Regions from separate parts of the Methylobacterium sp. 13MFTsu3.1M2 genome, predicted to be linked through region 3. Evidence: predicted binding sites of a transcription regulator. Region 3 holds the regulator's gene; each other region holds the start of a gene.

Region 1 (9,825 bases), on a different contig from region 3:
CGCGGCGGTAGGCCGGTCGCGCAGCGCGTCCGTGTCCCCCGCCGCCTCGATCGACGCCGCCCCGTTGGTGGCCAGCGCGGTGATGGCGTCGTGACACTGCGCGATCAGGGTCGGGAGGTCGGCGGTCGGAACCCGATTGTTCGATACGTAGGCAGCGACGAGCCCTGCCGTCAGCACGATATTGGATTGGGGGCTGACGAGGGTCGAATCGGACACGTTATGGGCTCCTGACAAGGTCGAGAACCCTCATAAGTTGGTCCGCGCCGTTGCGCTTGCCTGAAAGCGTGCTACCGTTTTCCCGAGCGCGCGCGGCGAAGCATGAATACAAGAATTTACGATGAGGACTTTGTTCTCGACGGCGGATTTCAAGCCGAAAGACAGTTTCCGCCTCTGGCGTGAGACGATCTTCGAGCGGATCGTGCCGGTCGAACTTACGCCTGCCGTGGCGCACGCTTTCACCGGCACGCTGGAGGCCGCGGAGGTCGGGCCGCTGCTGATCACGCGCGTGACGCAGAGCGCCGTCACCACCGTCGCGACCCCGGACACGATCCGCCGGCACGGCAAGTACGAGACCCTGAACGTCGCCATCACGCTCAAGGGCCGCGTGTTCAGCGCGCAGGACGACCGCACCGCGATCCAGAATCCCGGCGACATCGTCGTGATGGACCGTCGGCCGGCGACGATGGCCTCCGACGTCGACACGCAGACGCTGTTCGTCGAGCTGCCGCGCGCGGCCCTGGAGCGCGCCCTCGGCTCGACGCGCCGGTTCACGTGCCTCACGATCGGCGCGGATCAAGTCGGCACGTCGATGGTGACGGCCTTTTTCCAGGAACTGGTCCGCAACGCGGAGCGCCTGACGCCGGACATGTCGAACCGCATGGCGTCGGTCGGCGTCGATCTCATCGTCGCGAGCATCGCGGAACGCCTCGCGCACGAGACCCCCAAGAACATCCAGGGCGTCCTGATCTTCCAGCGCGCGCTGGCCCACATCGAGGCCCATCTCGGCGACCTGAACCTCGACCCCGCCCGGCTCGCGGCGGCCGTCGGCGTGTCGCTGCGCCACCTCCAGGCCCTGTTCCGCGAGCAGGACCGCAACATCGCCGACTGGATCTGGCGGCGGCGGCTGGAGACCGCCGCGCAGCGTCTCGCCGATCCCGGCTTCGCCCATCTGGCCGTCGGTGAGCTGGCCTACAGCTGTGGCTTCTGCACCCAGAGCCATTTCAGCCGCCGCTTCAAGGACAGCTACGGGATCTCGCCGAGCGAGTACCGGTGGCGCAACCGCGGCGCGGACCAGCTCGCCGGCTGACGTCCGGCTACTGCAGGACGGCGCCCGCGGTGTTCGCGCGGATCCATCCCGGAGCGAGGATGTCGCCGCCCTCGGTGATGATCCAGGGATTGGCATCCTCGGCATCGATCGCCGCGACCGCGGCGGCGAGGGCGGCCCGCAGCGTCGGGAAACTGTGCGACACGGCCACCCGGGCCGGCGCGTAGCCCGGCCAGAGGGTCAGTTCGGCGGGTCGGTCGAGATCGGTCGGCAGCATGGGTCGTGCGGGGCTGGAAGGACACGCCGCCTGGGCCGCGGGCGTGCGGGGAAGCGGACGGAGAGCTGGCGCGCTCAGGCGGCCTTCGGCTTCGGCCGGGGCACGCGCACCTCGACCATCTGGCCGGTCATCGGGTTGAGGATCAGCATGTCAGCACGTCTCCGGTGGACCTGCCCGTAGAACGCCCGCCGATCGCGCCCGGATCGGGGCGGTCGGCGCAATTGTGCGGTTTGGGTAAACCGATCGTTCACCGTGAGGGCGCCGTTCATCCGCGCCGTCTCCGCCTCAGATTACAACCGGGCGTCGTGTGGTCGGAGGCCGGCACACCTACCGTTTTAGGCGTAGGATCCGACGCGCGTCGTCGCGATGGCCGAGCCGCGGGCATACAAAAGCCCGCCACGGCAGGACCGGGCGGGCGGAGTGGCGGCATAGGGTCGGGAGGTTCGCCGTGGCGGCGACCTGCCATCCCGCCCATGACGGCCGCATGACAGCGGTATGCCAGCGCGATGAAAGCGGCAGGCCAGCCCCACGAATACCGCGCGACCGTCGCGCGACAGGCGGCCGATCCGGTCAGACCCGCTCCGGCTCCGCCAGCAGGATGGCGGCGCGGATGGCGGCCCGGCGCAGCCCGGCATCGGCCCAGGGCTGATCGATCAGCGTCCGGGCGAAGGGATGCGAGGCCACCGCGGCCGCGGGGTCGATGCGGAAGCCGTCCCCGAACGCCACCGAACCGGGCGTGGGATCGGCCAGATAGGCGTCGACGACGGCCGAGACGTCGTCATCGACGATATCCAGGGTCATGAACAGGTCGAGAGTCATGGGGCGCTTCGCCATGGCGGCGCTATAGCCGCGCCACCGCGACAGGATCACGACTCCCGCGCCGTCTCCGCGCCGCGATCAGAACGCGGCCGGAACGATCATCGCGGCGGGGACCGGGCCGCGCACGTAGTCCGCGTGCCGCAGGCGCTCGGGCAAGTGGACCGCCGGGTGCTCCACGCTGCCATAGGGGATCTGGTCGAGCAGGTGGCTGATACAGTTCAGGCGGGCCCGTCGCTTGTCGACCGCCTCGACCACCCACCAGGGCGCCTCGGGGATATGGGTCCGCGCCAGCATGTCCTCCTTGGCCCGGGTGTAGTCCTCCCAGCGGCGCCGCGACTCGACGTCCATTGGCGACAGCTTCCACTGCTTGAGCGGATCGTGGATCCGCATCCGGAAGCGGAATTCCTGCTCGGCATCGGTGATCGAGAACCAGTATTTTACCAGGACGATGCCGGAGCGCACCAGCATGCGCTCGAATTCGGGGACCGACCGGAAGAACTCCTCGACCTCCGCCTCGGTGCAGAAGCCCATGACCCGCTCGACGCCGGCGCGGTTGTACCAGGAGCGGTCGAACAGCACGATCTCGCCGCCGGCGGGCAGATGGGAGACGTAGCGCTGGAAATACCATTGCGTCCGCTCGCGCTCGCTCGGGGCAGGCAAGGCGGCGACGCGGCAGACGCGGGGATTGAGGCGCTGGGTGATCCGCTTGATCACGCCGCCCTTGCCGGCCGAGTCGCGGCCCTCGAACAGCACGACCACGCGCAGTTTCCGGTCCTGCACCCAGTCCTGGAGCCGGACCAGCTCGTGCTGCAGCCGGAGCAGCGCGCGGAAATAGACCTTGCGGTCGAGATGATCGGGCGGCGCGCCGCCGAGCTCGGCCGCGAGCCGGTCGAGGCGATCCTCCTCGAGCCCGAGTTCCAGCTCCTCGTCGTAGCTGTCGGCGAGGTCACGCCGGATCGCCTCCAGGGTGGCATCCGAGGTGGCATCCGAGGTGGCATTCAAGGTGGCATCCGGGGCAGAGCTGTCGTCGGGCCGCATCGCCGGTTCTCCTGCGCGTCGCGGGGCCGACCTAGAGCAGCGTTCCGTGACACGCCTGAGAAAGCGCCGCGCCCGCGGCGGCCGATCCCATGTCGCGCCCGTGATCGTTCCGTCATACGGTTCCGCCACCGATCGGGGCGACCGGAGATGCGTCATGGCTGGAGAAGCGAAGAGGGCCGGGCCGAAGCGCCGGCAGGACGACCCCGATCCGGCGCGCGCCGAGGGCGAGAAGGTCGGCGCGCGCATCGATGCCGCCTTCGAGAAGCTCGCCGGGAAGCTGCGCGCCCGCGCCGACAGGGCCCGCGCCAAGCTCGACGCGGCGACGAAGGCCGAGAAGCGGGCGGTGCTGCTGCGCCGCTACGAACTCTACGCGGACGCGGCGGCCTATCTCGAGGAGCGGCTCGTCGATCGCGGGGGGCGATCCGCGTGATCTCCATCGACCCGGCCGGGCGCGGCGCCGCCCGACGCAGCTGACGGCGAGGATCCCATGTTCGACGCGACCAAGATGCTCGCCGACGCCCTCGGCGAGCACCTGGCCCTGACCTACCAGCGGACCTTCGGCAGCCGGGAGCCGCGCTACGCCGAGATCATCGAGGCCGCGGCGCGCCTGACGATCGAGCGGATCGTCGGGAGCGACGCCCTCTACCACGACGGCGACCACACGGCCCTCGTCACCCTGGTCGCCCAGGACATCCTCCGCGGCCGCTTCCTGCAGCAGGGCATCACGCCCGAGGACTGGCTGCACATGATCCTGGCCGCCCTCTACCACGACATCGGCTACGTGCGCGGCGTCTGCGCCGGAGACCGGCTGCAGGCCTTCGTCATCGACGCGCAGGGCACGACCGTCAGCCTGCCCCGGGGCGCCTCTGACGCGGCGCTGGCACCCTACCACGTGGAGCGCTCGAAGCTGGCCGTGCAGGAGCGCTTCGGCACGCACGATCTCGTCGACGCGTCCCGGGTCATCCGGGCGATCGAGCTGACCCGCTTCCCGGTCCCCGAGGACGATTCCCATCGCGAGACCGGGACCGAGGCCGGCCTGCTGCGGGCGGCCGACCTGATCGGTCAGCTCGGCGACCCGCTCTACCCGCGCAAATTGAACGCCCTGTTCCACGAATTCGCCGAGATCGGCGTCAACGCGGAACTCGGCTACGACAGCCCGGCCGACCTCGCGGAGCGCTACCCGTCGTTCTTCTGGGGCAAGATCGAGCCCGTGATCGGAGACGCGATCCGGTTCCTCGACCTCACGGTCGAGGGGCGGGGCTGGGTCGCGAACCTCTACGCCCACGTCTTCGCCATCGAGCACGACCGCCGGCGCATGGGCCCGCATCCCGGGCCGGGCCCTCTCTGAGGCGGCGCGGCGGCCTCAGGCGGCCGCGACGAGCCTGGTCACGGCCCGGACCAGCTCCGCCGCCACGAAGGGCTTCTCCAGGATGGGCCGGCTCGCCTCGGCCGGGGCGCCGGTGACCCGCACGTCGCCGGTGGCGAACAGGTACGGCACGCCGAGGACGCCGAGACGCTCGGCGACCGGATAGACGCTGTTCCCGTCGCCCAGATTCACGTCGAGCACCGCGGCGTCGGGCGTCTGCTCGGCGATCAGGTCCAGGGCGAGATCCGCGCGCGGGACCGGGCCGATCACCTCGGCCCCGGCGCTGTGCAACCAGCGCTTGACCTCGCTGGCGATGAAATACTCGTCCTCGACGACGAGGACGCGGCACCCGGACAGGGGCGGAACAGCCTCGGGCACGATCCCCTCCCATCGGCGCACGACGATCTGAGAATAACCGCGCGACACGACCGGAGGTTCGCGCCGTTCGCATGATCCGCCACGCACCCCGACGGCGCGGGACCGCGCCGGCCCGCGCGGCGGGTCGATCAGCCCCCTGGCCGAGCCGGGGCGTCGGGCGGGGCGTCGGGCGGGAAGAAGCGGTTGGCCGGCCGCGCGAGGCCGAGATGGTCGCGCAGCGTCGTCCCGGCGTAGTCCCGGCGGAACAGCCCGCGCCGCTGCAGCTCCGGCACCAGCCGGTCGACCACGTCGTCGAGACCCTCGGGCACGAACGGGAACATCACGTTGAAGCCGTCGCAGGCGCGGGTCTCCAGCCACTCCTCCATCCGGTCGGCCACCTGCGCGGGCGTGCCGACCATCTGCAGGCCGCCGTAGCCGCCGACCTTGCGGGCGAGTTCCCGCACGGTCGCGCCGGTGCGCCGGGCGTAGTCGACGATCTGGGCCTGCCCGCTCTTGCTGGCGTTGCTCTCGGGGAGTTCCGGGAGCGGCGCGTCGAGGGCGAAGCCCGTCGCGTCGACGCCGAGGCGGACCGAGAGGTTGGCGAGGCCGCTGTCGGGATGGACGAGGTCGTCGAGACGCGCCTTCTTGGCCTGCGCATCGTCCTCCGTCTCGCCCAGGACGATGAAGCAGCCGGGCAGGATCTTGAGCTGGTCCGGGTCGCGCCCCGCCGCCGGCATCCGGCCCTTCACGTCGGCGTAGAAGGCCCGCGCCGCCTCCACGGTCGAGGCCGCGCCGAACACCATCTCGGCGGTCTCGGCGGCGATCTGCTTGCCGGCCTCGGAGGCGCCGGCCTGGACGATCACCGGCCAGCCCTGCACCGGCCGGGCGACGTTGAGCGGGCCCTTCACCTTCAGGAAGTCGCCGCGGTGGTCGAGGACGCGCATCTTCGCCGGGTCGACGAACAGGCCGCTCGCCGGATCCATCGTGAAGGCGTCGTCGGCGAAGGAATCCCACAGGCCGGTCACCACGTCGAAGAACTCGCGCGCCCGGGCGTAGCGGGTGGCGTGCTCCAGATGCGCGTCGCGGCCGAAGTTCAGGGCCTCGTCCGGGTTGCCGGAGGTGACGAGGTTCCAGCCGGCCCGCCCCTTCGAGATGTGGTCGAGCGAGGCGAACTTGCGGGCGACGTGGTAGGGCTCGTTGTAGGTTGTCGACGCGGTGGCGATCAGGCCGATCCGATCGGTGAGCACGGCGAGCGCCGGCAGCAGGGTCAGCGGGTCGAACGACGTCACGGTGGCCGAGCGGCGGAGCGCCGCCACCGGCATGTTCATCACCGCGAGGTGGTCGGCCATGAAGAACGCGTCGAACTTCGCGGCCTCCAGCCGCCGGGCGAAGTGCGCCAGGTGCTCGAAGTTGAAGTTCGCGTCCGGATAGCCGCCCGGATAGCGCCACCACGCGGTGTGGATGCCGACCGGGCGCATGAAGGCGCCGAGATGCAGCTGGCGGTCCCGGCTCATCGCTGCCGTCTCCGGTCTCTCACGGATGCTTGTGGATCGGGTCGACCCAGTACACTGTCTCGGGCGCCTCGGCGGCCTCGACGTCGGGCAGGTTGACCACCACCGCCTCGTTGTCGGAGCGCACCAGCACGCAGTGCAGCGGCTCGTCGGTCGAGGCGTTGATCTCTTGGTGCGGCACGAAGGGCGGCACGAAGATGAAGTCGCCCGGCCCGGCCTCGGCGACGTATTCGAGCCTGTCGCCCCAGCGCATCCGGGCGCGGCCCGAGACCACGTAGATCACGCTCTCCAGTTCGCCGTGGTGGTGCACGCCGGTCTTGGCGTCGGGCTGGATCGCCACCGTGCCGGCCCAGATCTTCTGGGCGCCGACCCGGGCGGCGTTGATCGCGGCCTGCCGGTACATGCCGGGCGTCTGCGCGGTGTTGGCGTCGAGCCGGTCGCCGGGGATTACCCGCACGCCGTCGTGCTTCCAGCGCTCGGACGCCCCGTGGTCGTGGGCGTGATCGTGGGCGTGGCTGTGGCCGTGGTCGTCGCCGTGGTCGTGCATGTCGGGTCCTCCCGCGCCATCATTGCACGGCGGCGTCGGTTTGGGAGACGCTCGTGTCGAGGATCGCCTCGGCCCGCGGCGCGCGGGCCTTCGGGATCAGCCCGGCGCGGACGTAGAGATCGATGTTGCGCTGCTCGTCGGCGATCACGGACGCGTCGATCGGGACGGCCCGGTAGCCGGCGCGGCCGAACCAGCGCAGCGGCACCGCCTCCGGCAAGCCGATGAGCTTCGACCAGACGGACGCGTAGGGCGCCGGATCCTTCAGGGCCCATTCCCGGGCGCGGGCGAGGCGCGCGCCGAAATCGGCGAGCAGCGCCCGCTTGGTCCGGATCGCGTCGTCGCTCGCCACCGCGAAGGTCAGGCCCGGGGTGATGCCGTTGCCGTCGCGGATCACCCGGACGAGGCCGGCGAGCTCCGCCGTGGAGGTGTAGGGCTCCCAGGTCGCCCAGGCGTCGACCGCCCCGGAGGCCAGGGCGATCTTGGCGTCGGCCGGCGGCAGGAAGCTGAAGGTCACGCTGTCGGCGGGCAGGCCCGCCTCCTCCAGCGCCGCCAGGACCACCTGATGGCCGATCGAGCCGCGGTTCGTCGCGACGCGCCTGCCCTTGAGGTCCGCCACGGTGCGGAGGGGTGACTCCTTCAGGACCAGGATCGCCAGCCCGTCCTGCCGGTTGCGGAAGGCCAGGAACGCCTTCACCGGCACCCCGGCGGCCGCCGCGAAGGTGAAGGGCGCGTCGCCGACGCCGCCCGCGTCGATCGCGCCGGCGTTCAGCGCCTCGAGCAGGGGCGCGGCCGCCGGGAACTCGCTCCAGTCGAGCCGGTAGGGCAGCCCGTCGAGCACGCCGGCCGCCTCCATCAGCGCGCGGGCGTTGCCGCGCTGGTCGCCGACCCGCAGCACGTCCTGCGCGTGCGCCGGCCGGACCGCCAGGAGCGCCAGCAGGGCGAGGATGACGGCGCGCATCAGGCGGCCTCGGCGGCGCCGCGGCGCCCGAGGGCGGCCCGGACGGCGGGCAGCAGCGACCGGCCGTACTGGAGCGCGTCCTCCAGCGGGTCGAAGCCGCGGATCAGGAAGGTCCGCACGCCCAGGTCGTGATAGTCGAGCAGGGCGTCGGCGACCTGCTCGGGGGTGCCGACCAGGGCGGTCGAGTTGCCCGCCGCCCCGGTCTCGGCCGCGATGGCGGTGAACAGGCGCTTGTCGTGGCGCGGCCCCGCGGCCGCGGCCGCGAGGAGCCGCCGGGAGCCCTCGTTCTGCGGCGTCGCCGCCGGGCCGAGGCCCTTGGCGGCCCGGACGGCCCGGGTCCGGGCCAGGATGTCCTCGGCGCGCTCCCAGGCCCGCGCCTCGGTCTCGGCGAGGATCGGCCGGACCGACAGGCTGAAGCGCGGCGCCCGCCCGTGGGCCGCGGCCGCCGCCCGCACCCGGCCGATCAACTCGGCGACCTGCGCGTGGGTCTCGCCCCAGAGGGCGTAGGTGTCGGCGTGGCGGCCGGCCACCGCCAGCGCCGCCGGCGAGGCGCCGCCGAAATAGACCGGGATCGCGTTGACCGGCTTCACCTCGGAGAAGCCGCGCTCCACCCGGTAGTGATCGCCCGCGTAGTCGAACGGCTCCGCGGCGGTCCAGCTCTGCCGGACGATGTCGAGGAACTCCCGGGTGCGGGCGTAGCGCGCGTCCTTGGTGAGGTGGTCGCCGTCCTGGGCGAGTTCCCGGTCGTCGCCGCCGCTGATCACGTGGATCGCGACCCGGCCGCCGGTGAGCTGGTCGAGGGTCGCGAATTGCCGCGCCGCCACGGTGGGCGCCGTGAATCCGGTGCGGTGGGCGATCATCAGTCCCAGCCGCTCGGTCACGGCGGCGACCTGCCCGGCGAGCAGGAGCGCGTCCGGCGTGGTCGCGTGGAAGGCCACCAGCACCCGGTCGAACCCGCCCCATTCGTGCGCCTGCGCCAGGAGCTTCAGGTAGTCGCGGTCGATGGACGGCCCCGCCGCCGGGTGGATCTCGGAGGTGTGGCGGGGGGCGACGAAGCCGATGAACTCGACGGCATCGGGGGGAAGCAGGCTCATGGTGCGATCTCCGGGTCGAGGGCGGGTTCAGGCGCCGAGGGCGGCCCTGCCGGCGGCGGCGCGGACGGCGTCCCCCTGCGGCCAGTGGATGCGCGCGCACAGGACGTCGCGCAGGTGCCGCTCCAGCGGGTTCGCCCGGGACAGGCCGGCGTTGCCCGACAGCTCCGCGGCGCGCTGGACCGCCGCGACGGCGTTCTCCGTGGCGGTGAGCTTCACGAAGCCGGACTCGCGCGGCGGCGGAGGATGTCCCGCATCGACCTCGGCGGCGAGCCCGGCGACGAGGCGCGCGTTGACGGCGAGCAGCCGCTCGTTCTCGCCGACCGCCTCGTGGAAGCGCGGCAGGCTCGCCAGCGGCGCCCCGAGGCTGCCGGGCCGGCGCGCCCGCAGGAAGCCGGTGAACCAGTCCTGCGCCGCCCGGGCCACGCCGTCGTAGAGGGCGGCGAGCAGGGTGCAGCTCCAGGCTTGCTGCCAGGGATCGGGCCCCGACCAGCCGCCCGGCGGCCGCAGGTCGACGGCGTGGTCCCCGGGGATCGGCACGTCCGTGAAGTGGACGTCGTGGCTGCCGGAGGCGCGCAGGCCGAGATGGTCCCAGGT
Region 2 (9,825 bases), on a different contig from region 3:
GTTCGCGGCGTTCACGTGGCCCCAGCCCAGGGCGATGAAGGCGACCACGACGGTGAGCTTCACCGCGACCATGATGTTGTTGAAGAGCGCCGATTCCTTCGTGCCCCGCATCAGCAGGATCGTGATCAGCGCTACGATCAGGACCGCCGGCAGGTTCAGCAGCGCGGTCCCGCCGCCCTCGATCGGCGTGCCCGGCGCGTTGGCGAACTGCGCCGGGATCACGATGCCGACGCTCTTCAGGATGCTCGTCACGTAGCCCGACCAGCCGACCGCCACGGTGGCGGCGCCCATGGCGTATTCGAGGATCAGGTCCCAGCCGATCAGCCACGCGAAGAACTCGCCGAGCGTCGCGTAGGTGTAGGTGTAGCTCGATCCGGCGACCGGGATCAGCGCGGCCATCTCGGAGTAGCAGAGGCCGACGAAGGCGCAGGCGATGCCGCCGAGCACGAAGGACAGCATGATCCCCGGCCCGGCATACTGGGCCGCGGCGGTGCCGGTCAGGACGAAGATGCCGGCGCCGATGATCGCCCCGATGCCCATCGCGGTGATCGAGAGGGCGCCCAGCGACTTCGAGAGCTGCTGCTCGCCCTCGCCGCTCTCGACGATGTCCTCGACCGACTTGCGCCCCATCAGGCCCGACGAATCCATTGCACCATCCTTCCAGATCGGGGTGGCTCAGCGCGCGTCATCATGTCCGGAGACGGCGACGATCCTGCCGCGCTTTCAGAGTTGTAGAGGCGGATCGACCGACAACAACGTGAGCGGGCGCAAGATTCTTCCGAGCAAGATTCTCCCGAGCAAGATCTTTCCGGTCAGGCGCGCTCGATCCGCGCGATCAGTGGTCTGACCTTGAGGCGACCCGTGAACGCGCCCTCGGCACGCAGGGCCTCGCGCCGGACGACGTCGCCGGCCCGGGCCTGCCGGGCGCCGACGACGGTCTCCGCCCGTCTGACGAGCCGGCCGAGCCAGTGCCCGGCCGGGCGGTGCAGGCGGCCGAGCGCCGTCTCCGGCCGCGCGGTCCCGACGAAGCGGTCGAGGGTGCGGATCCAGCCCTCGGCCGGGACGTCGCCGGCCTCAAGGCACAGGATCCAGTCCCGCCGGGCCGCGGCGGCGCCCGCCGCGTAGGGATTGCCGCCCCGGTGCAGCACGAGGGTCGCGCCCGTGGCCTCCGCGACGGCCGCCACGGCCTCGCTCTCGCGGCCCGCGACGATCACCGCGTCGCCGACGAGGCCGCCGGCCACGCCGGAGACGAGCACGCTGAGCGTGTCGGCCAGGCGATCGATCGCGTCCGGATCGGCCGGTTCGGCCAGATAGGTCACGGCGGAGAGCATGAGCGCGCGCATAGACGATTCTGCGGCGCCGTAAACTGCCCCGCGGCCCGCGCGGCGACGCGCCGTCGCCCGGACGGTCTGCAGAGCCGCATTTGCCTGAAAAAAAGGCGCCCTTCGCCGTCGTGTTCGCTCTATGTTCTTGTATGGATCCGCGAGGGAGGCGAGTCGTCATGGGGGACACGCGCGATGGGACCGCATCCGGGGCCGCGCCGCGACTCAGGCCGAGCGTCGCGGAACCGGCCGCCCGGCGCGGGCGCGGCGCGACGGCCAACCCGACGGGCCGGTACGAATCCGCCCGGCGCGAGGCGTTCCACGACGAGACCTGGACGGCGGACGCTCCGGCACCCCTGCGCACGCAGGTCACGCCGGAGCGGTCCGCCCGGATCATCGCGCACAACAGCTCGCCCGACATCCCGTTCGACCGGTCGATCAACCCGTACCGGGGCTGCGAGCACGGCTGCATCTACTGCTACGCGCGCCCGACCCATGCCTGGCTCGGCCTGTCGCCGGGGCTCGACTTCGAGTCGCGGATCTTCACCAAGCCGGACGCCGCCCGCCTCCTCGCCCGCGAGATCGCCGCGCCGGGCTACCGGCCCGACACGATCGCCCTCGGCACCGCCACGGATCCCTACCAGCCGGTCGAGCGGGAGCACCGGCTCACCCGCGCAGTTCTGGAGGTGCTGCGGGAGGCCCGCCACCCCGTCAGCATCACCACCAAGTCGGACCTCGTGCTGCGCGACCTCGACCTCCTGGCCGAGATGGCGGCGGAGAACCTCGTGCTGGCGGCGATCTCGCTGCCGACGCTGGATCCGGACCTCGCCCGCCGCCTCGACCCGCGGGCGCCGCGGCCGGGCAAGCGGCTCGCGGCGATGCGGGGCCTGAGCGCGGCGGGCGTGCCCGTCATGGTCAACGTCTCGCCGATCATCCCCGGCCTGACGGACCACGAGATCGAATCGATCCTGGCCGAAGCGCGCGCGCATGGAGCGAGCCGGATCGGCCACGCGCTGCTGCGCCTCCCGGGCGAAGTCGCGGACCTCGTGGCGGACTGGTTCACCGAGCACTATCCCGAACGCAGGGCGCGGGCCTTCGCACTCCTGCGGGAAGCCCGGGGCGGGCGCGAGAACGACCCGCGCTTCGGCCACCGCTTCCGCGGGGAGGGCGCCTACGCGGCGATGATCGGCCAGCGGGTCCGGCTCGCCGGCACGCGTCTCGGTTTCGCCTTCGGGCGCATCGCGCTGAATCGCGACGCCTTCCGGAAGCCCGGCGCGCAGCTGGCGCTGTTCTGACACGCGACCGACGCGGCGGCGCGCGCGAGGCAGCGGACCTGTCCCACAGTACGGTTCAGCGAAAATTCCAGTCATTTTGGCCGGAAGCGGCGTAGAAATATAGTTTCAAAGATAGAAAACGACTCAAATTTTGCTTCAAAAGTGGATTTTTAGATTTCTAACGTGTGAGGAAAATCGCAGAACGTAAGATTGACATCTGTGTCATTGTGGTTCAAATGCCTGAGATCGCGAGGTTTACTGCGAGATTTTGACCAAGTTTGATTGAGTTATCGAATTTCAGTTCTATATTGAGGGTCGTTCTGTGCGTAAGAGCGCGATTTTGTCCGGCGTCCGTGTCCGCAGATCCCGCCAGTGGACGCTGTGCGCCGTGATCCGGTCGCGGGCGAGCCGCGCGCCGCGGCCCGGCTCGGTTCTGCCGGTCGCGACTGCCGGCCTTCCTTGAGACGGTAGCGTGTCGGGGTTTCGACCTCCGATGCCGACCGGGCGAACTCCCGGTCCGATGACCGGACCGGGATCGCCGGTGAGCCCCCGGACTCGCCGCGCCCTCGCCGCGCCCTTCGAGCGAACCGGGCCGGCGCCGCGTCGGGGTGCCTGTCGCGTCGCTCAGCCTTTCCGTCGACCGAGGCCGACCGGCCGCCCTGCTCGAACCGGGCAGCCCGGGGGCGGGCCGCACGCCTCGACGCACCGCGAAGAGAGATCCCGACCCTCATGCTGCGTCTTCCGCGTCCGTCCATCGGCACGATCCTGTGCGCGATCCTGTTCTCACTCAGCGCCATGCTCCTGGCCGCGGGCGCCCGGACGGCGCTGGAGGCCGGGGTGCAGGAGCGGGAGAGCCGCCGCGTCGTCGCGCTCACGGAAGGCAGCCGTATCCTCCTCGAGATCCTGCTCGCCGTGCGCCTCGAGCGGGGGCGGACCCTGCAGGCGCTGATCGCCGCGGGCAGGATCCCGCCCGCCGACGCGGCCCTGATCGCCCGACAGCGCGCGACCCGGATCGACCGGCTGGAGGCGCTCCTGAGGCTGGTGCGCGCGATCGACACCGCCGCGGTGGCGAAGACGGTCGATCCGCTTCGACGGGCGCACGAGGCCGTCACCGGCCTGACGTCGCGGATCGACGCGGCCCTCGCGGTCCCGGTCGCGGAGCGCGAGGCCGCGACCGCGGAGGTCGCCGCGACCGCCTTCCGGGATCTGCTCGACGCCCTCACGGCGACCAGCGGGGCCGTCGACGTCACGATCCCGCGCCGGGACGCGGCGCTGGCCCGCGCCCTGGACATCAAGCGCGCCGCCTGGATCACGCGGGTCGCGATCGGCGGCAACGTGGCGCGGGCCGAGACGGCCGTGACGCGGGGCACGGGCTGGTCCGAGGAGGAGCGCCTCGCGGAGGCCGAGGAGCGCGGCCGCGTCGCGGCGAGCTGGGCGAATCTCGTCGATCACATGGACGACACGCTGCCGCGGGCGGTCCAGGACGCCTTCGTGAGGGCGGGCAGCAGCAACTTCGAGGGCGAGGTCGCGGCGCGGCGGCAGGCCTTGCGGGCGGCCCTGAGCCGGGGCCAGCCGCCGGGCGTCGCGATCCAGGACCTGCGCGACCGCAACACGCGGGAGGTCAACACCATCGCCGACCTCGCCGAGGCGGCGCTGAACGCGATGGTCGCCCGCGCGCAGGCACTCTTCGCTGAGGCGGGGGCGACGCTCCTGCACACCGGCCTGTTCCTGGCCGCATCGGTGCTGCTCGCCGGTGCCGGCGCCGTCGTCGTCGTCCGCCGCGTGCTCGGGCCGCTCCGGGCCATGATCCAGGCGATGCGGGCGCTCGCCTCCGGCGACGTCGCCGTGGAGATCCCGGCCCGCGGGCGGCGGGACGAGATCGGCGCGATGGCGGCGGCCGTGGAGGTCTTCCGGGACAACCTCGTCCGCACCCGCGCCCTGGAGGCAGAGGCGGACGAGGCGGCGCGCGCCGCGGAGGCGCAGCGCCGGACCATGACGCACACGATGGCGCAGACCTTCGAGGCGGCGGTGGCCGGCATCGTCGGGCAGGTCTCCGCCGCCGCGGCCGAACTGCAGACCACGGCCTGGGAGATGACCACCACAGCCCAGGAGACGGCCAGCCAGTCCGATACCGTGGCCGCGGCCGCCGAGGAGGCGTCCGCCGGCGTCAGGACGGTGGCCGCCGCGGTGGAGGAACTCGGCACCTCCGTCCAGGAGATCGGGCGGCAGGTCCAGGGCTCGTCCGAGCTGGCCCGGAGCGCGGTCGGCGAGGCCGACCAGACGGCCGCCCTGGTGGCGGCGCTGAACGCGTCCGTCGCCCGGGTCGACGCCGTCGTCGAGCTGATCGCCCGCATCGCCGCGCAGACGAACCTGCTGGCGCTCAACGCCACGATCGAGGCGGCGCGGGCCGGCGAGGCCGGGCGCGGCTTCGCGGTCGTCGCAACCGAGGTCAAGGAACTGGCCGCCCAGACCGGTCGGGCCACCGACGAGGTCGGCCGGCAGATCGGCGAGATCCGGACCGTGACCGGTCAGGCGGTGCGGGCGATCGGGACGATCACCGGCCGGATCGGGGAGATCGACGCCGTGGCCGCCGCCATCGCGGCCGCGGTGGAGCAGCAGGGGGCGGCGACGCAGGAGATCGTCCGCAACGTCGCCCAGGCCAATGCCGGCACGCAGGAGGTCACCGGCAACATCGCCGGCGTGGCGCAGGCGGCCGACCGGACCGGTCGCGCGGCCGACCACGTGCTGACGGCCGCCACCGCGCTCACGCGTCAGTCGGAGGAGCTCGCCGCGGAGGTCGAGCGCTTCCTCACCGGCGTCCGGGCCGCGTGACCCGTCGCCCGGCTCAGTCGAAGCCGCGGGTGAAGCTGAGCCGGTGGTGGGGGCTGCGCCCGAGCTGCGACAGGCCGGCGCGGTGGACGGCCGTCCCGTAACCGACGTTGCGCTCCCAGCCGTAGCCGGGATGGCGCCGGGCGAGCCGCCGCATCAGCTGGTCCCGGAGCACCTTGGCGACGATCGACGCGGCGGCGATCTGGGGCACCAAGCGGTCGCCGCCGATGACGGCGCGGCCGGGCAAGCCCGGCAGGGCGTCGCGCCCGTCGACCAGCACGGGCGCGGCGAGGCCGAGCCGCGCCACCGCCCGCGCCATGGCGTCGAGGGTCGCGCCGCGGATGTTGATCCGGTCGATCAGGGCGCGCGACCCCGCCGCCACCGCGACCCGCGCGTGGGCGCGGATCAGGGGGGCCAGCCGGTCGCGCACGGGCTCGGGGACGCGCTTGCTGTCGTCGAGGGCCGCGAGCAGGTCGGCCGGGATCGCCGCCGGATCGAACCAGACCGCGGCCACCACCACGGGCCCGCAGAGCGCGCCGCGCCCGACCTCGTCGCAGCCGATCGCCGCCGGATAGGCGGCGGCCCGGGCGGGATCGAACGGCCCGGCGACCGGGGGCCGGGCTCTGGCGGACCCGGCCGGTCCGGCGGGCGATCCGGCTGGCGGCTTGGCTGGCGGCTTGGCGGGTGGCATCGCGCCCTCCTGCCATTCCGCGCGGACGCCGTCACGCGTCAGGCGGCGTCGCGAGTGCTCCGGGCGCCGCCATGCGCCTCGACGATGTTGCCGAAGAACTGCCGCGCGCTCACGTCCCAGCCGCGGCGCAGGGCCTCGGCCCGGCACTCGGCGCGCGACAGGCGCAGGGCCGCCAGCGCGGCGACCCGCAGGTCCGGGTCGAGCACGCCGACCCGCGTGCCGCCGACCACGTCGTTCGGACCCGGAACCGGGAAGGCCGCCACCGGGAGCCCGCTGGCCAGGGCCTCCAAGAGCACGATGCCGAACGTGTCGGTGAGGCTCGGGAAGACGAAGACGTCGCAGGCCGCGTAGACCGCCGAGAGGTCCGCGCCGGTGCGGGTGCCGAGGAAGTGCGCCGCCGGCGCGAGCGCCTGCAGCCGCGCGCGGTCCGGACCGTCGCCCACCACCACCTTGGTGCCGGGCAGGTCGAGGGCGAGGAAGGCCGCGACGTTCTTCTCCACCGCCAGCCGCCCGACGTAGAGGAACAGCGGCCCCGGCAGGCCGGCGAGTTCCGCCGGCACGGGCGTCCCGGGCTCGGCCGGCCGGAACCGCTCCGTGTCCACGCCCCGGGTCCAGCGCATCAGCCGGCCGAACCCCCGCGCCGCGAGTTCGCCCTGGAGCGAGGCGGTGCTGACCATCGTCCCGCGGGCGGCGCCGTGGAACCGGCGCAGGTACGCGTAGGACCACGCCTCCGGCACCGGGGCGCGGGCGGCGAGGTATTCCGGGAAGCGCGTGTGGTAGCTCGTCGTGAAGGGCAGGTCGTGCGCGAGGCAGTGCCGGCGCGCCGCGAGGCCGACCGGCCCCTCCGTGGCGATGTGCACGTGGCTCGGCCGCTCGGCCCGCCAGCGCGCCGCCACCCGCTCGCGCCCGGCATAGGCGAGGCGGATCTCGGGGTAGCCCGGCAGCGGCAGCGAGCGGAAATCCGCCACGGACAGCAGCGTCGTGGCGAAGCCGTGCCCCGGCGCGCGCCGGACCATCTGCTCGAGGGAGCGCACGACGCCGTTCACCTGGGGGTGCCACGCGTCGCTGGCGATCAGGAGCTTCACGGCGGCGCCCTCACGCCACCGCGCGCCGGCCCGGCAGGGGCTGCGGCACGACCTCGGCCTCCCGCGCCCGCAGGAGGCTCGGGTAGTGCAGCACCTCGATGCGGCCGTCGTAGTGCTCCACGAGCCCGGTGCAGGATTCCACCCAGTCGCCGGTGTTGAGGTAGCGCAGGTCGCCGATCGGCCGGTCCGCGGCGTGGTGGATGTGGCCGCAGATCACCCCGTCGGCGCCCTGGCGGCGGGCCTCCTCGGCCAGGATCGTCTCGAAGCGGCCGATGAAGCTCACCGCGTTCTTCACGCGCAGCTTCGCCCAGGCCGACAGCGACCAGTAGGACAGGCCGAGCCGCCGCCGCACCTTGTTGATCAGCGTGTTGAGGGAGAGCGCCAGCGTGTAGGCGCCGTCGCCCAGATGGGCGAGCCACGGCGAGTGGCGCACGACCATGTCGAACTGGTCGCCGTGGATGACGAGGTAGCGCTTGCCGTCGGCCGCCTCGTGGATCGCGGTCTCGGCGAGCTCGATGCCGCCGAAGCTCGTGCCCACGTAGTCGCGCAGGAACTCGTCGTGGTTGCCGGGCAGGTAGACGATCCGCGCGCCCTTGCGGACCTTGCGCAGGAGCTTCTGCACCACGTCGTTGTGCTCCTGCGGCCAGTACCAGCCCGAGCGCAGCTGCCAGCCGTCCACGATGTCGCCGACGAGGTAGATCGTGTCGGCGTCGTAGTCCTTCAGGAACGACAGCAGCAGGCCGGCCTGGCAGCCGCGCGTGCCGAGATGCAGGTCGGACAGGAACAGCGTCCGCACGCGGACCGGCATCTCCTCAACCTCGGCCACGGCATCCTCTCCCGGCGGCTGAACGGTGCCGGGATCCAGAGCGCGATCCGATCTCAGTTTGATGACGCGGGTTCCGACGGGGCGGAAAGACTTCGGTGTGCGGTGCCGCGAAGCCTCTCAACCGGAGCACGACTTCGTTGCGGCGCACAAAAAATTTTTTTGGCAAGTTCCGGAAGTTTTTCCGGTTTTCCTTTCGAGCGTCACCGCCTCATAATACCAAGAACCGGCCGCTCGGCACGAGCACGGCCGGACCTTGACAGGAAGGCGGCGAGGACGGCCCTGGAGCCGTTGGACGGGACGGCAATTCGGAGGCGACCGGCGCGCGGGGGCGCGCCGCGACGCGAGCGGCGTGAGGCCGCCTGCCGCTCCGCGGAGACCCCCCGATCACGGCAGAGGATGGCGTTCGAGGGGGTGCGGCGCGAGCCGCTCTCGACGGCGCCGGACCGACTCCCTGAGGACGCTTGGACAACCCGGCGCGGGTTCACGCCCGCGCGCAATGGACTTTTCGGAGGAAACATCATGGCCGCAACCCGGCGCCCCGGTCGCAACCACCTCTTCATCCCGGGCCCCACCAACATCCCGGAGCGCGTCCTGCGCGCCATGCACGTGCCGTCGGAGGATCACCGCTCGCCGAGCTTCCCCGAGCTGGTGAAGCCGCTCCTGCAGGACTCCAAGATGGTGTTCGGCTCGACCGCCGGGACGGTCATCCTGTTCCCGTCCTCGGGCACCGGCATCTGGGAATCGGCCCTGTCCAACACCCTCTGCCGCGGCGACACGGTGCTGACCTCGCGCTACGGCCAGTTCAGCCACCTCTGGGTCGACATGGCCCAGCGCCTCGGCCTCGACGTGGTCGTCCAGGAGGAGGAGTGGGGCACCGGCGCCGATCCGCAGAAGATCGAGGAGGCCCTGCGCACCGACAAGGACCATAAGATCAAGGCCGTGATGGTCGTCCACAACGAGACCGCCACGGGCGTCACCAGCGACATTGGCGCGGTGCGCAAGGCGATCGACGCCGCCGGCCACCCGGCCCTGCTGTTCGTGGACGGCATCTCGTCGATCGGCTCGCTGCCGTTCTACATGGACGACTGGAAGGTCGACTGCGCCATCGCGGGCTCCCAGAAGGGCTTCATGCTGCCGGCCGGCCTCGGCCTGATCTGCATCAGCCCGAAGGCGCTCAAGATCGCCGAGGGCGGCACCGGTCGCAACGACCGGCTCGGCCACGCCTACTTCGCCTGGAAGGACCAGCTGGCCGCCAACGCCACCGGCTACTTCCCCTACACCCCCGTCCTGCCGCTGCTCTACGGCCTCCGCGAGGCCCTGGAGATCGTCAAGGAGGAGGGGCTGGAGAACGTCTACCACCGCCATCACGTGCTCGGTGAGGCGACCCGCCAGGCGGTCGCGGCCTGGGGCCTCAAGCCCTGCGCCAAGGGGCCGAAGTGGAACTCCGACACGGTCACGGCGATCGTGGTGCCGGAGGGCGCCGACGCCGCCAAGGTGATCACCCACGCCTACGAGCGCTACAACCTCTCGCTCGGCGCCGGCCTGTCGAAAGTCGCCGGCAAGGTGTTCCGCATCGGCCACCTGGGCGACCTGAACGAGCTGTCGCTGCTGGGTGCCATCGCGGGCGCCGAGATGGCCATGCTCGATTGCGGCATCAAGGTCACCCCGGGCTCGGGCGTCGCCGCCGCCTCCAGCTACCTGCGCGAGAATCCGCTGCATAAGGCGTGATCTGCGCCCGCGATCGGGGCGGGACCGGGTTGCCGGGCCCGCCCCGACGCGCAAGTAAGAACAAGACTAT
Region 3 (9,825 bases):
AGGAGAAGATCGAGGCTGCCGGCGGCACGGCCGATGTCGGCAAGGACCCGATAACCGGCATGAAGGCGGTCAAGAACGCCGCCGAGATCGCGGGCGCCCGCGCCGCCCATGTCCGGGACGGGGCGAGCGTCGCGCGCTTCCTCGCCTGGCTCGACGGTGCGGCCGTGGCCGGCGGCCTCACCGAGATCGCCGCCGTCGAGGCCCTAGAAGATTTCCGGGCCGCCGGCGGCGACCTGCGCGAGGTCTCGTTCCCCACGATCTCGGGTTCCGGACCGAACGGCGCGATCGTCCACTACCGGGTGAGCCGCGCCACGGACCGGGCGGTCCAGTCGGGCGAGCTGTTCCTGATCGATTCGGGAGCGCAGTACCCGGACGGCACCACCGACATCACCCGGACGGTCGCGGTCGGCGCGCCGAGCCCGGAGATGCGCGACCGGTTCACGCGGGTGCTGAAGGGGCACGTCGCCATCGCCCGGGCGGTGTTCCCGGTCGGCACGACCGGCGCCCAGATCGACGCCTTCGCGCGGGCACCGCTCTGGCAGGCGGGCCTCGACTTCGACCACGGCACCGGTCACGGCGTCGGCGCCTTCCTGTCGGTGCACGAGGGGCCGCAGCGGATCGCCAAGACCGGCACGGTGGCGCTCGAGCCCGGCATGATCCTGTCGAACGAGCCGGGCTACTACGCCCGCGGCGCCTACGGCATCCGGATCGAGAACCTCGTCCTGGTCGAGGCCCGCGCGATCGCGGGCGGGGAGCGCCCGATGCTCGGCTTCGAGACGCTGACGCTCGCTCCCTACGACCGCCGGCTGATCCGGCCGGACCTGCTCGAGCCCGGGGAGCGGGCCTGGATCGACGCCTATCATGCGAGGGTCCGCGAGACCCTGGCGCCCGGGCTCGACACCGCGACGCGCGACTGGCTCGAGCGGGCGACGGCGCCGCTCGAGGGGTGAGCCGGCCGCAGGGGATCCCGAACGCGGTCCGTGGTAAGACCCGACGCCATGGTAAGACCGGACGCCATGGTAAGACCGGACGCCATGGAAACGCCCGCGCCGAGCCCGACACGCCGCGCGTGAAACCGCGACCGCCCCGCGCGCGAAGGGACAGCATGATCCGCCGCCTCGTCCTCCTGATCCTGGCCCTCGCCGCGAGCCTCTCGGCCGCCGCGGCACAGGGGTTCCGCACGCCCGCGGACCTCGTGCGCGCGAGCCTCGTGGCCGAGTCCGCCGCGGTCGCCGGCGCGCAGCCCTTCACGCTGGCGGTGCGGATGCAGGTCAAGCCCGGCTGGCACGTCTACTGGCGCAACCCGGGCGATTCCGGCCTGCCCCCGGAGGTGACCTGGACCCTGCCGGCCGGCTTCAGCGCCGGCGCGATCCGGTGGCCGGCGCCGGAGCGCATTCCGATCGCGACTCTCATGAACTACGGCTACGAGGGTGAGGTCACGCTCCTCGTCCCGGTGACGCCGCCGCCGAGCCTCGACCCGGCCGACCCGGTGCGGATCCAGGCCAAGCTGACTTACCTCGTCTGCGAGACCGAGTGCGTGCCCGGCTCGGCCGATCTCGCCCTGACCCTGCCGGTCGGCAAGGCCGAGCCGGACCCGGCCAACGCCGCGCTGTTCGCGCGCGCCCGCGCTGCGCTCCCCGTGCCGGCGCTCTGGCCCTTGAGCCTGTCGAGCCAGGGCGACACCCTGCGCCTCGATTTCGCCGCGGCCGGCCTCAAGCCCGAGGCGGTCCGGAACGCCGCGTACTTCCCCTACGCCGAGACGGCGATCGACAACGCCGCCGCGCAGGTGATGAGCGTCGACGGGACCGGCCTGCACCTGACCCTCGCCCGGAGCAGCCCGACCGACCCGGTGCCCGCCGCGCTGCCCGGCGTCCTGACGGTCGAGGCGGTCGACGCCGCCGGGACCCGCCGGCTCGCCTTCGCGTACGGCGACGAGCCGGTCCTCCCGGCCGCCGCGGCGCCGGCCGCGACCGCGCCGCCCGCGACCGCGCCGGCCGCCGCCGACTTCGACGCGCTGACGCTGGCGACCGCCGCGGCCTTCGCCTTCCTCGGCGGCCTGATCCTCAACCTGATGCCCTGCGTCTTCCCGGTCCTGTCGATCAAGGTGCTCGGCCTCGTGCGGCACGCGGGCGAGGGGCCGGCCCGGCTGCGGCTCCACGGCCTCGCCTACACGGCCGGCGTCCTGGCGAGCTTCCTGGCGCTCGCCGCCGCGCTGATCGGCCTGAAGAGCGGCGGGGCCGCGATCGGCTGGGGGTTCCAGCTCCAGTCGCCCGCCATCGTGGCGGGGCTCGCCTACCTGCTGTTCGCGATGGGCCTGAGCCTCTCGGGCGCGGTCCATGTCGGCGGCCGGCTCGCCGGCCTCGGCGACGGCCTCACCCGGCGCGGCGGCCTGAGCGGCTCGTTCTTCACCGGCGTGCTCGCGACCCTGGTGGCGACGCCCTGCACGGCGCCGTTCATGGGCTCGGCGGTGGGCTTCGCGCTGACCCAGAGCGCCGGCGTGGCGCTCGCCGTCTTCGCGAGCCTCGGCCTCGGCCTCGCCCTGCCCTTCCTGCTCCTGACCCTCTGGCCGCCGGCCCTGCGGGCGCTGCCGCGGCCGGGCGCCTGGATGGAGACCCTCAAGCAGGTGCTGGCCTTCCCGGTCTACGCCACCGTGGCGTGGCTGATCTGGGTGCTGGCGCAGCAGGTCGACCCGCGCGGGCTGCTGACGGCGCTGATCGGCCTCGTCCTCGTGGGCTTCGCCGCCTGGGCCTGGGAGCACGGCCGCGCCGCCCCGCCGCGGGCTGGCCGGGTCGCGCAGGCCGCCGCCGCGCTGGCGCTGATCGCCGTCGGGGCCCTCGCCGTCACCCTGCCCCGGGACCGCGCCGCGCCGGCCGCGCAGGCCGCCGCCGACGGGATCGAGCCGTTCACGCAGGCGCGCCTCGACGCCCTGGTCGACGCGCACCGCCCCGTCTTCGTGGACATGACCGCCGCGTGGTGCATCACCTGCGCGGTCAACGAGGCGACCTCGCTCAACACCAAGGCCGTGCGGGCCGCGATGGCCGAGCGCGGCGTGACCTACATGAAGGGCGACTGGACCAACCAGAACCCCGAGATCACCCGCCTCCTGGAGAAGCACGGGCGCAGCGGCGTCCCGCTCTACCTGCTCTATACCGGGACGGGAGAGCCCCAGGTGCTGCCGCAGATCCTCACCGAGGGGACGGTCCTGGCGGCGCTGGAGGCGGTGCCGGCCGCCTCGGGCCGGAGCGCGGCGCTGGCGCGCTGAGTCCCTGGAGGTCGGGACGCGCGAATCTTCGCGGGCCCGTCCCAGCGTCTTTGCGAGCGGAGCGAAGCGACCCAGCAGCGCCACGCTCACAGGCGTCCCGCCGCCCTGGGTCGCTTCGCTGCGCTCGCGATGACGGTGCGCCGGAGCGAAGTCCTATCCGGACGGCCCGTGAGGCCGCCTCAGGCCTCCAGCGAGAAGGTCTCGTCGAAGGCGTAGCCCGAGCCCCGGACCGTGCGGATCGGGTCGGTCTGGCGCGGGCCGTTCAGCGCCTTGCGCAGCCGCCCGACATGGACGTCGACGGTGCGCTCGTCGATGTAGACGTCGTGGCCCCACACCCCGTCGAGGAGCTGCTCGCGGGAGAAGACCCGGCCCGGCGCCAGCATCAGGAATTCCAGGAGCCGGAACTCCGTGGGGCCCAGATGCAGCTCCTCGCCGCCGCGGCGGACGCGGTGGCCGGTGCGGTCGAGTTCCAGGTCGCCGGCCGCCAGCCGGTCCGAGACGTGGGCGGGCTTGGCCCGGCGCAGGAGAGCGCGGATCCGGGCGAGCAGCTCCGGGACCGAGAACGGCTTGACGATGTAGTCGTCGGCGCCCGTGCCGAGCCCGCGGACGCGGTCGCCCTCCTCGCCGCGGGCGGTGAGCATGATCACCGGCAGGCGCTCGGTCTCCCGGCGCGCCCGGATCCGGCGGCACAGCTCGATCCCCGAGAGGCCGGGCAGCATCCAGTCGAGCAGGACGAGGTCCGGGATCCGCTCCGCCAAGAGCAGCTCGGCGTCGTCGCCGCGCGCCGCCGAATCCACCAGGAAGCCCTCGGCCTCCAGGTTGTAGCGCAGCAGCGTGCTCAGGGCCTCCTCGTCCTCGACGATCAGGACTTGCATGCTCACGTTCGAAAACTCGTTCTGCGGGCGGTCACCGGATGGTGCAGGAGGCGCCGCCCCGCCTCAACCCGCACGGAGAGTGACCCCGGCCGCGCCCACAGGAAGGCGCCGGGGTTGGCGCCTCACGGCGCCTGCACGCCGTCCACGGTCGCGTAGTTCGACGCGTCGTTCTTCGGCCGGTCACCCGCCAGCGTCTCGCCCGTGGCGAGGTAGTGGATCGTCTCGGCGATGTTGGTGGTGTGGTCGCCGATGCGCTCGACGTTCTTCGCGCAGAACAGGAGATGCGTGCAGAACGAGATGTTGCGCGGATCCTCCATCATGTAGGTCAGGAGCTCGCGGAACAGGGAATTGTACAGGGCGTCGATCTCGCCGTCGCGCTCCCAGACGTCGTGGGCCGCCTGGACGTCGCGGCTCCCGTAGGCGTCGAGCACGTCCTTCAGCTGACCCTCGGCGAGGTCGCTCATGTGGCGCACGCCGAGCACGATCTTCTGGGCCGGCGCCTGGTCGGAGATCGCCACCACGCGCTTGGCGACGTTCTTGGCGAGGTCGCCGATCCGCTCCAGATCGCCGGAGACGCGGATCGCCGAGATGGTCTCGCGCAGGTCGATCGCCAGGGGCTGGCGCCGGGCGATCAGCAGCACGGCGCGCTCCTCGATGTCCCGCTGCAGCGCGTCGAGGCGCTTGTCGGCGAGGATCACCGCCTGGGCGAGCGTGTCGTCCCGGCGCACGAGGGCGTCGGTCGCCTCCGCGGTCATCTTCTCGGCGACGCCGCCCATCTCCGAGATCGAGCGACGCAGGTTCTCCAGGTCGGTGTCGTAGGAGGTGACGATATGGCCGGGCATGGCGGATCCTTCGATGGAGTCCCGGGGACGGCCCTCCGGGAGGCTTGCGGGACCCGCCGGCGCGCCGGAGACGCGAGCGGCGGTCCCGGGACCGGAGCGGCCCGGCAGACTAGCCGAAGCGGCCGGTGATGTAGTCCTGCGTGCGGCGTTCCGTCGGGTTCATGAACATGCGGTTGGTCGGACCGAACTCGACGAGCTGCCCCAGATACATGAAGGCGGTGAACTGCGAGATGCGCGCCGCCTGCTGCATGTTGTGGGTGACGATCACGATGGTGAACTCGTCGCGCAGCTGCTCGATCAGCTCCTCGATGCGGCCGGTCGAGATCGGGTCGAGGGCCGAGGTCGGCTCGTCGAACAGGATCACCTCCGGCTTCTGCGCCACCGTCCGGGCGATGCACAGGCGCTGCTGCTGGCCGCCCGACAGGCCGGTCCCGGGCTGCCGGAGCTTGTCCTTCACCTCGTCCCAGAGGGCGGCCTTGCGCAGGGATTCCTCGATCCGGCCGTCGAGCTCGGATTTCGGCAGCTTCTCGTAGAGGCGCAGGCCGAAGGCCACGTTGTCGTAGATCGACATCGGGAACGGCGTCGGCTTCTGGAACACCATGCCGATGCGCGAGCGCAGCTCGTTCAGGTCGACGGAGGGGCTGAGGATGTTCTCGCCGTCGAGCAGGATCTCGCCCTCCGCGCGCTGCTCCGGGTAGAGGCTGTAGATCCGGTTGAAGCAGCGCAGCAGGGTGGACTTGCCGCAGCCGGAAGGGCCGATCAGCGCCGTCACCTGCCGGTCGTGGAAGTTGAGGTTGACGTCCTTCAGCCCGTGGAAGCTGCCGTAGTAGAAGTTCAGGTCCTTGACGGCGATCCGCACGGGGCCGCCCTCTTCGGCGCGGTTGCGGTTCAGCTCGACCGTGGGGATCGCGGAGGCGGCGTTCATCGTCGTGTCCTCGAAAGGGGGCTCAGCGCGAGGCCTGCGGCTTGATCACGAGGCGCGCGATGATCGACAGCGCCAGGATGGTGGTGGTGATCAGGAGCGCGCCCGCCCAGGCCAGGCCCTGCCAGTTCGGGTAGGGCGAGAGGGCGAACTGGTAGATCATCACCGGCAGGTTCGCGACGCCGCCCATCAGGTTGGCCGAGAACCAGGAATTGTTGTTGAGCGCGGTGAACAGCAGCGGCGCGGTCTCGCCGGCGATGCGGGCGAGGGCCAGGATGATGCCGGTGACGATGCCGGCCGAGGCCGCCCGCCAGGTCACGCTCATGATCACCGTCGAGGGCGGCGCGCCGAGCGCCGCGCCGGCCTCCCGCAGGGTGCCGGGCACGAGGCGCAGCATGTCCTCGGTGGTGCGCACGATCACCGGCACGGCGATGATCGCCAGCGCCACGCCGCCGGCCCAGCCCGAGTAGGTGCCCATCGGCCGCACCATCAGCGTGTAGACGAACAGGCCGATCAGGATCGACGGCGCCGAGAGCAGGACGTCGTTGAGGAAACGGATGAGGGCGGCCAGCTTCGAGCCGCGCCCGTACTCGGCCAGGAAGGTCCCGGCCATGACGCCGACCGGCGTCGCGATCAGGATGCCGATCCCGGTCAGAACGAGGCTGCCCAGGATGGCGTTGGCGATGCCGCCGCCCTCCGAGCCCGGGCCCGGGGTCGGGTTGGTGAACAGGGTCGGCGTGAAGCCGCGCACGCCCTGGACGATCAGCATCACCAGGATCGAGCCGAGGACCAGGGCGCCGACCACCGTCGCGGCGGCGCAGGCGACGCGCAGGGTCCGGTCGGCGACACGGCGTCCCTGGCGGACGCGGCCGGGGCGGCGCTGTGCGGCCGGGGCGATCGTGCTGGAGGAAACCATCGCGCGTGCTCCTCAGGCGGCCTGGACGCGGCGCGTCAGCAGCCGGGCGATGATGAGCACCACGAAGGTGATCACGAACAGGATGCAGCCCAGAGCCATCAGCGCGTTCAGCTGGAGGCCGTCCGCCTCGTTGAACTCGTTGGCGATGCGCGACGCGATGGTCGAGCTGGGGTCGAAGATCGAGGCCGAGAGCCGGTTGGCGTTGCCGACCACGAAGGTCACCGCCATCGTCTCGCCGAGCGCCCGGCCGAGGCCGAGCATGATCGCGCCGATGATCGAGACGGCCGCCTGCGGCACCAGCACGTGGCGCACGACCTCCCAGGTGGTGCAGCCGATCCCGTAGGCGCTCTCGCGCAGCACGGTCGGGATCTGGTCGAGCATGTCGCGGGCGATCGAGGCGATGAACGGCACGATCATGATCGCCAGGATGATCCCGGCGGTGAACACGCCGACGCCCGACGGCACCCGGGCGTAGAACAGCGTGCCGACGATCGGCATGCCCTCCACGAGGTTCGAGACCGGGATCTGGACGTAGCGCGCCAGGAGCGGCGCGAACACGAACAGGCCCCACATGCCGTAGATGATGCTCGGCACGGCCGCGAGCAGCTCGATCGTCATGGCGACCGGCTTGCGGGCCCAGCCCGGGCAGAGCTGGGTGAGGTAGACCGCGATGCCCAGCGAGACGGGCACGCCGATCAGCAGGGCCAGGAAGGCGGAGGCGACGGTCCCGATCACCGCGACCAGGGCGCCGTACTGCTCGGTCCCGACGTTCCAGGCGCTGGAGGTCAGGAAGCCGAAGCCGAACTCGCGGAAGGCGGGCCAGCCGCCGTACAGGATCGAGCCGAGGATGCCGGCGAGCACGAGCAGCACCAGCAGGGCCGCGCCGTACGAGCAGGTCCGGAACAGCGTGTCGAGGCTCCGGCTCGGCGCTTTCCGCGCGGTCGCGGAACGGGTTCGGCCGAGGGCGATCGATTCGGTCAAAGCGGGCATCCGCGGTTCTCTGCGAAGGGGGGCGTGGTAGCGCGGTGCGTTCCCGGAAGCGAGGGAGGAGGTTCTCACCCCCTCCCCGCCACGCTCACATGTTGAGGACAGGCTTGCCGTCCTTGCCCTTCACGTCCTTCCACTCCTGGTGGATCAGCTCGACGACGTTGTCCGGCAGCGGGACATAGTCGAGGTCGGTGGCGAGCGTGTCGCCGTTCTTGTAGGCCCAGTCGAAGAACTTGAGCACGGCGGCGGACTTGGCCGGGTCGGCGGCGTCCTTGTGGACCAGGATGAAGGTCGCCGCCGTGATCGGCCACGCCGCCTCGCCCGGCTGGTTGGTCAGCGAGATGCCGAAGCCCGGGGTCGCCTTCCAGTCGGCGCTCGCCGCCGCGGCCTGGAACGCCTTGTCGTCGGGCTGCGGGTACTGGCCGGCCTTGTTCTGCAGCAGGGCGTAGGAGAGCTTGTTCTGCTTGGCGTAGGCCGACTCGACGTAGCCGATGGCGTTCGGAACCTGCTTCACGGTGGCGGTCACGCCCTCGTTGCCCTTGCCGCCCTGCCCGACCGGCCAGGAGATCGTCGTGGCCGCGCCGTACTCCTTCTTCCAGGGCTCGGAGACCTGGGACAGGTAGGTGGTGAAGATGTTGGTCGTGCCCGACGCGTCGGAGCGGTAGACCGGGGTGATGTTGGCGTCGGGGAGCTTCAGCCCGTCATTGAGCTTGGCGATGCGCGGGTCGCTCCACTTCGCGATCTTGCCGGCGTAGATGTCGGCCAGCACGTCGCCGGTGAGCTTGAGCTTGCCCGGCTCGATCCCGGGGATGTTCACCACCGGCACGACGCCGCCCATCACGGTCGGGAACTGGACGAGGCCGTCCTTGGCCAGCTGCTCGGGCTTCAGGGGCGCGTCGGTGGCGCCGAAATCGACCGTCTTGGCCTGGATCTGCTTGATGCCGCCGCCGGAGCCGATCGACTGGTAGTTGAGGCCCGAGCCGGTCTCCTTGCGATAGGCCTCGGCCCACTTCGAGTAGACCGGGAACGGGAAGGTGGCGCCGGCGCCGGTGATATCGGCGGCGAGCGCCGCGGACGCCAGCTGAACCGTCGCGAGGCCGACGGCGAGCGCGTAAGCGAAGGGTCTCAAAGGAATCTCCGTTGCCGTCGGGCTAGAGCCTGCGCTGCCCCGCCGGCGGGCCCGTGCCCGCGGCAGAGCCCTGCGGCCGATCTTCCGAAGAGACCCAGCGCCGGCCGCCCGATGGCCGGGCGGTTACGACAAGTAGATGACACCGGGATGACACGGGGGATGACGGGGGGACGACACGGGGACGACACCGCGCGTCGGCCGGGCGCGGCACGGTTCCGGCCTCTCGCGCGTTCCTCTCCGCCAAGAGCGGCAGCCGGCAGCAGAAGGACGCGCGGATCGTGGGCGGCGACGAGGTGGATGCGGCGACGGAATCCGATCCGGCCTGGCTGGCCCTGCACGCCGAGCGGGAGGCCGTGGAGCGGGCGCTCGCGCTGGCGCAAGCCCGGCAGAAATTCAGCCCCGACCCGGACGCGGCCTCCGCGGCGCGCGTCGAGGAGGCGGAGCTGCTGGTGAGCCTCGACCGCGTGCTGACGCTGATTCGTGCGGCCGAGTACCGTCGCCGGCCGGGGGCGCGCCGCTGGTGAGGCCGCCGCCCCGGGTCAGACCGCCCGGCGCAGCTCCCGCTCCTTCTGGCGCAAGCGCAGGAGCAGCTCGACATGCGTGTCGGTGATCGGCTGCGTGTCGACGCTGCCCTCGTAGACCGTGCGGAGCGTGAGGCCGAGCTGGCGGGTGTCGACCGCCCGCTTCAGGGGCTGTCCCGCGGGCAGAGACCCATCGGAGTCGACGACTGACGGCTTCATGGCTCCTCCCGCCCTTCGACCGCCCAACCCTGCCGCGGTACCGGGATGACAGCATTCTCACGATGAATAGTTAACGAATTATTACCTTCAACCAACGGTTAAGGTTGACGCCGGTTCACGCGTCGGCGCCCTGGAGGAGTCGCGCGGCCGCT

Evidence for each region. The regulator PhoB, encoded in region 3, activates phosphate uptake and scavenging genes when phosphate is short. The targets are predictions, from matches to a motif close to TGTCATNNANCTGTCAT.
Region 1: a site for PhoB is predicted at 3,498-3,514, ahead of ppk2 (polyphosphate kinase 2). Genes of this name have one in related genera too.
Region 2: a site for PhoB is predicted at 8,078-8,094, ahead of BM314_RS02575 (UDP-2,3-diacylglucosamine diphosphatase). Genes of this name have one in related genera too.

What each region holds. Positions count from the first base shown of each region.
Region 1 is NZ_FOMM01000008.1:164,463-174,287, forward strand. Features, by position in the region: gene BM314_RS09115 (Ros/MucR family transcriptional regulator) at 1-216, opposite strand, end outside; gene BM314_RS09120 (helix-turn-helix domain-containing protein) at 338-1,306, shown strand; gene BM314_RS09125 (hypothetical protein) at 1,314-1,541, opposite strand; gene BM314_RS30135 (hypothetical protein) at 1,616-1,810, opposite strand; gene BM314_RS09130 (hypothetical protein) at 2,112-2,360, opposite strand; gene ppk2 (polyphosphate kinase 2) at 2,439-3,398, opposite strand; gene BM314_RS09140 (hypothetical protein) at 3,553-3,828, shown strand; gene BM314_RS09145 (hypothetical protein) at 3,886-4,746, shown strand; gene BM314_RS09150 (response regulator) at 4,762-5,142, opposite strand; gene BM314_RS09155 (LLM class flavin-dependent oxidoreductase) at 5,271-6,635, opposite strand; gene BM314_RS09160 (cupin domain-containing protein) at 6,655-7,179, opposite strand; gene BM314_RS09165 (ABC transporter substrate-binding protein) at 7,199-8,137, opposite strand; gene BM314_RS09170 (LLM class flavin-dependent oxidoreductase) at 8,137-9,231, opposite strand; gene BM314_RS09175 (acyl-CoA dehydrogenase family protein) at 9,259-9,825, opposite strand, start outside.
Region 2 is NZ_FOMM01000003.1:98,258-108,082, forward strand. Features, by position in the region: gene BM314_RS02545 (amino acid permease) at 1-648, opposite strand, end outside; gene BM314_RS02550 (hypothetical protein) at 813-1,343, opposite strand; gene BM314_RS02555 (PA0069 family radical SAM protein) at 1,502-2,617, shown strand; gene BM314_RS02560 (methyl-accepting chemotaxis protein) at 3,326-5,428, shown strand; gene BM314_RS02565 (ribonuclease HII) at 5,442-6,116, opposite strand; gene BM314_RS02570 (glycosyltransferase family 4 protein) at 6,155-7,201, opposite strand; gene BM314_RS02575 (UDP-2,3-diacylglucosamine diphosphatase) at 7,212-8,027, opposite strand; gene BM314_RS02580 (aminotransferase class V-fold PLP-dependent enzyme) at 8,547-9,755, shown strand.
Region 3 is NZ_FOMM01000016.1:116,522-126,346, forward strand. Features, by position in the region: gene BM314_RS17185 (aminopeptidase P family protein) at 1-950, shown strand, start outside; gene BM314_RS17190 (protein-disulfide reductase DsbD family protein) at 1,106-3,262, shown strand; gene phoB (phosphate regulon transcriptional regulator PhoB) at 3,442-4,137, opposite strand; gene phoU (phosphate signaling complex protein PhoU) at 4,260-4,979, opposite strand; gene pstB (phosphate ABC transporter ATP-binding protein PstB) at 5,089-5,904, opposite strand; gene pstA (phosphate ABC transporter permease PstA) at 5,927-6,817, opposite strand; gene pstC (phosphate ABC transporter permease subunit PstC) at 6,830-7,807, opposite strand; gene pstS (phosphate ABC transporter substrate-binding protein PstS) at 7,893-8,933, opposite strand; gene BM314_RS17225 (hypothetical protein) at 9,212-9,457, shown strand; gene BM314_RS17230 (hypothetical protein) at 9,473-9,673, opposite strand; gene recN (DNA repair protein RecN) at 9,789-9,825, opposite strand, start outside.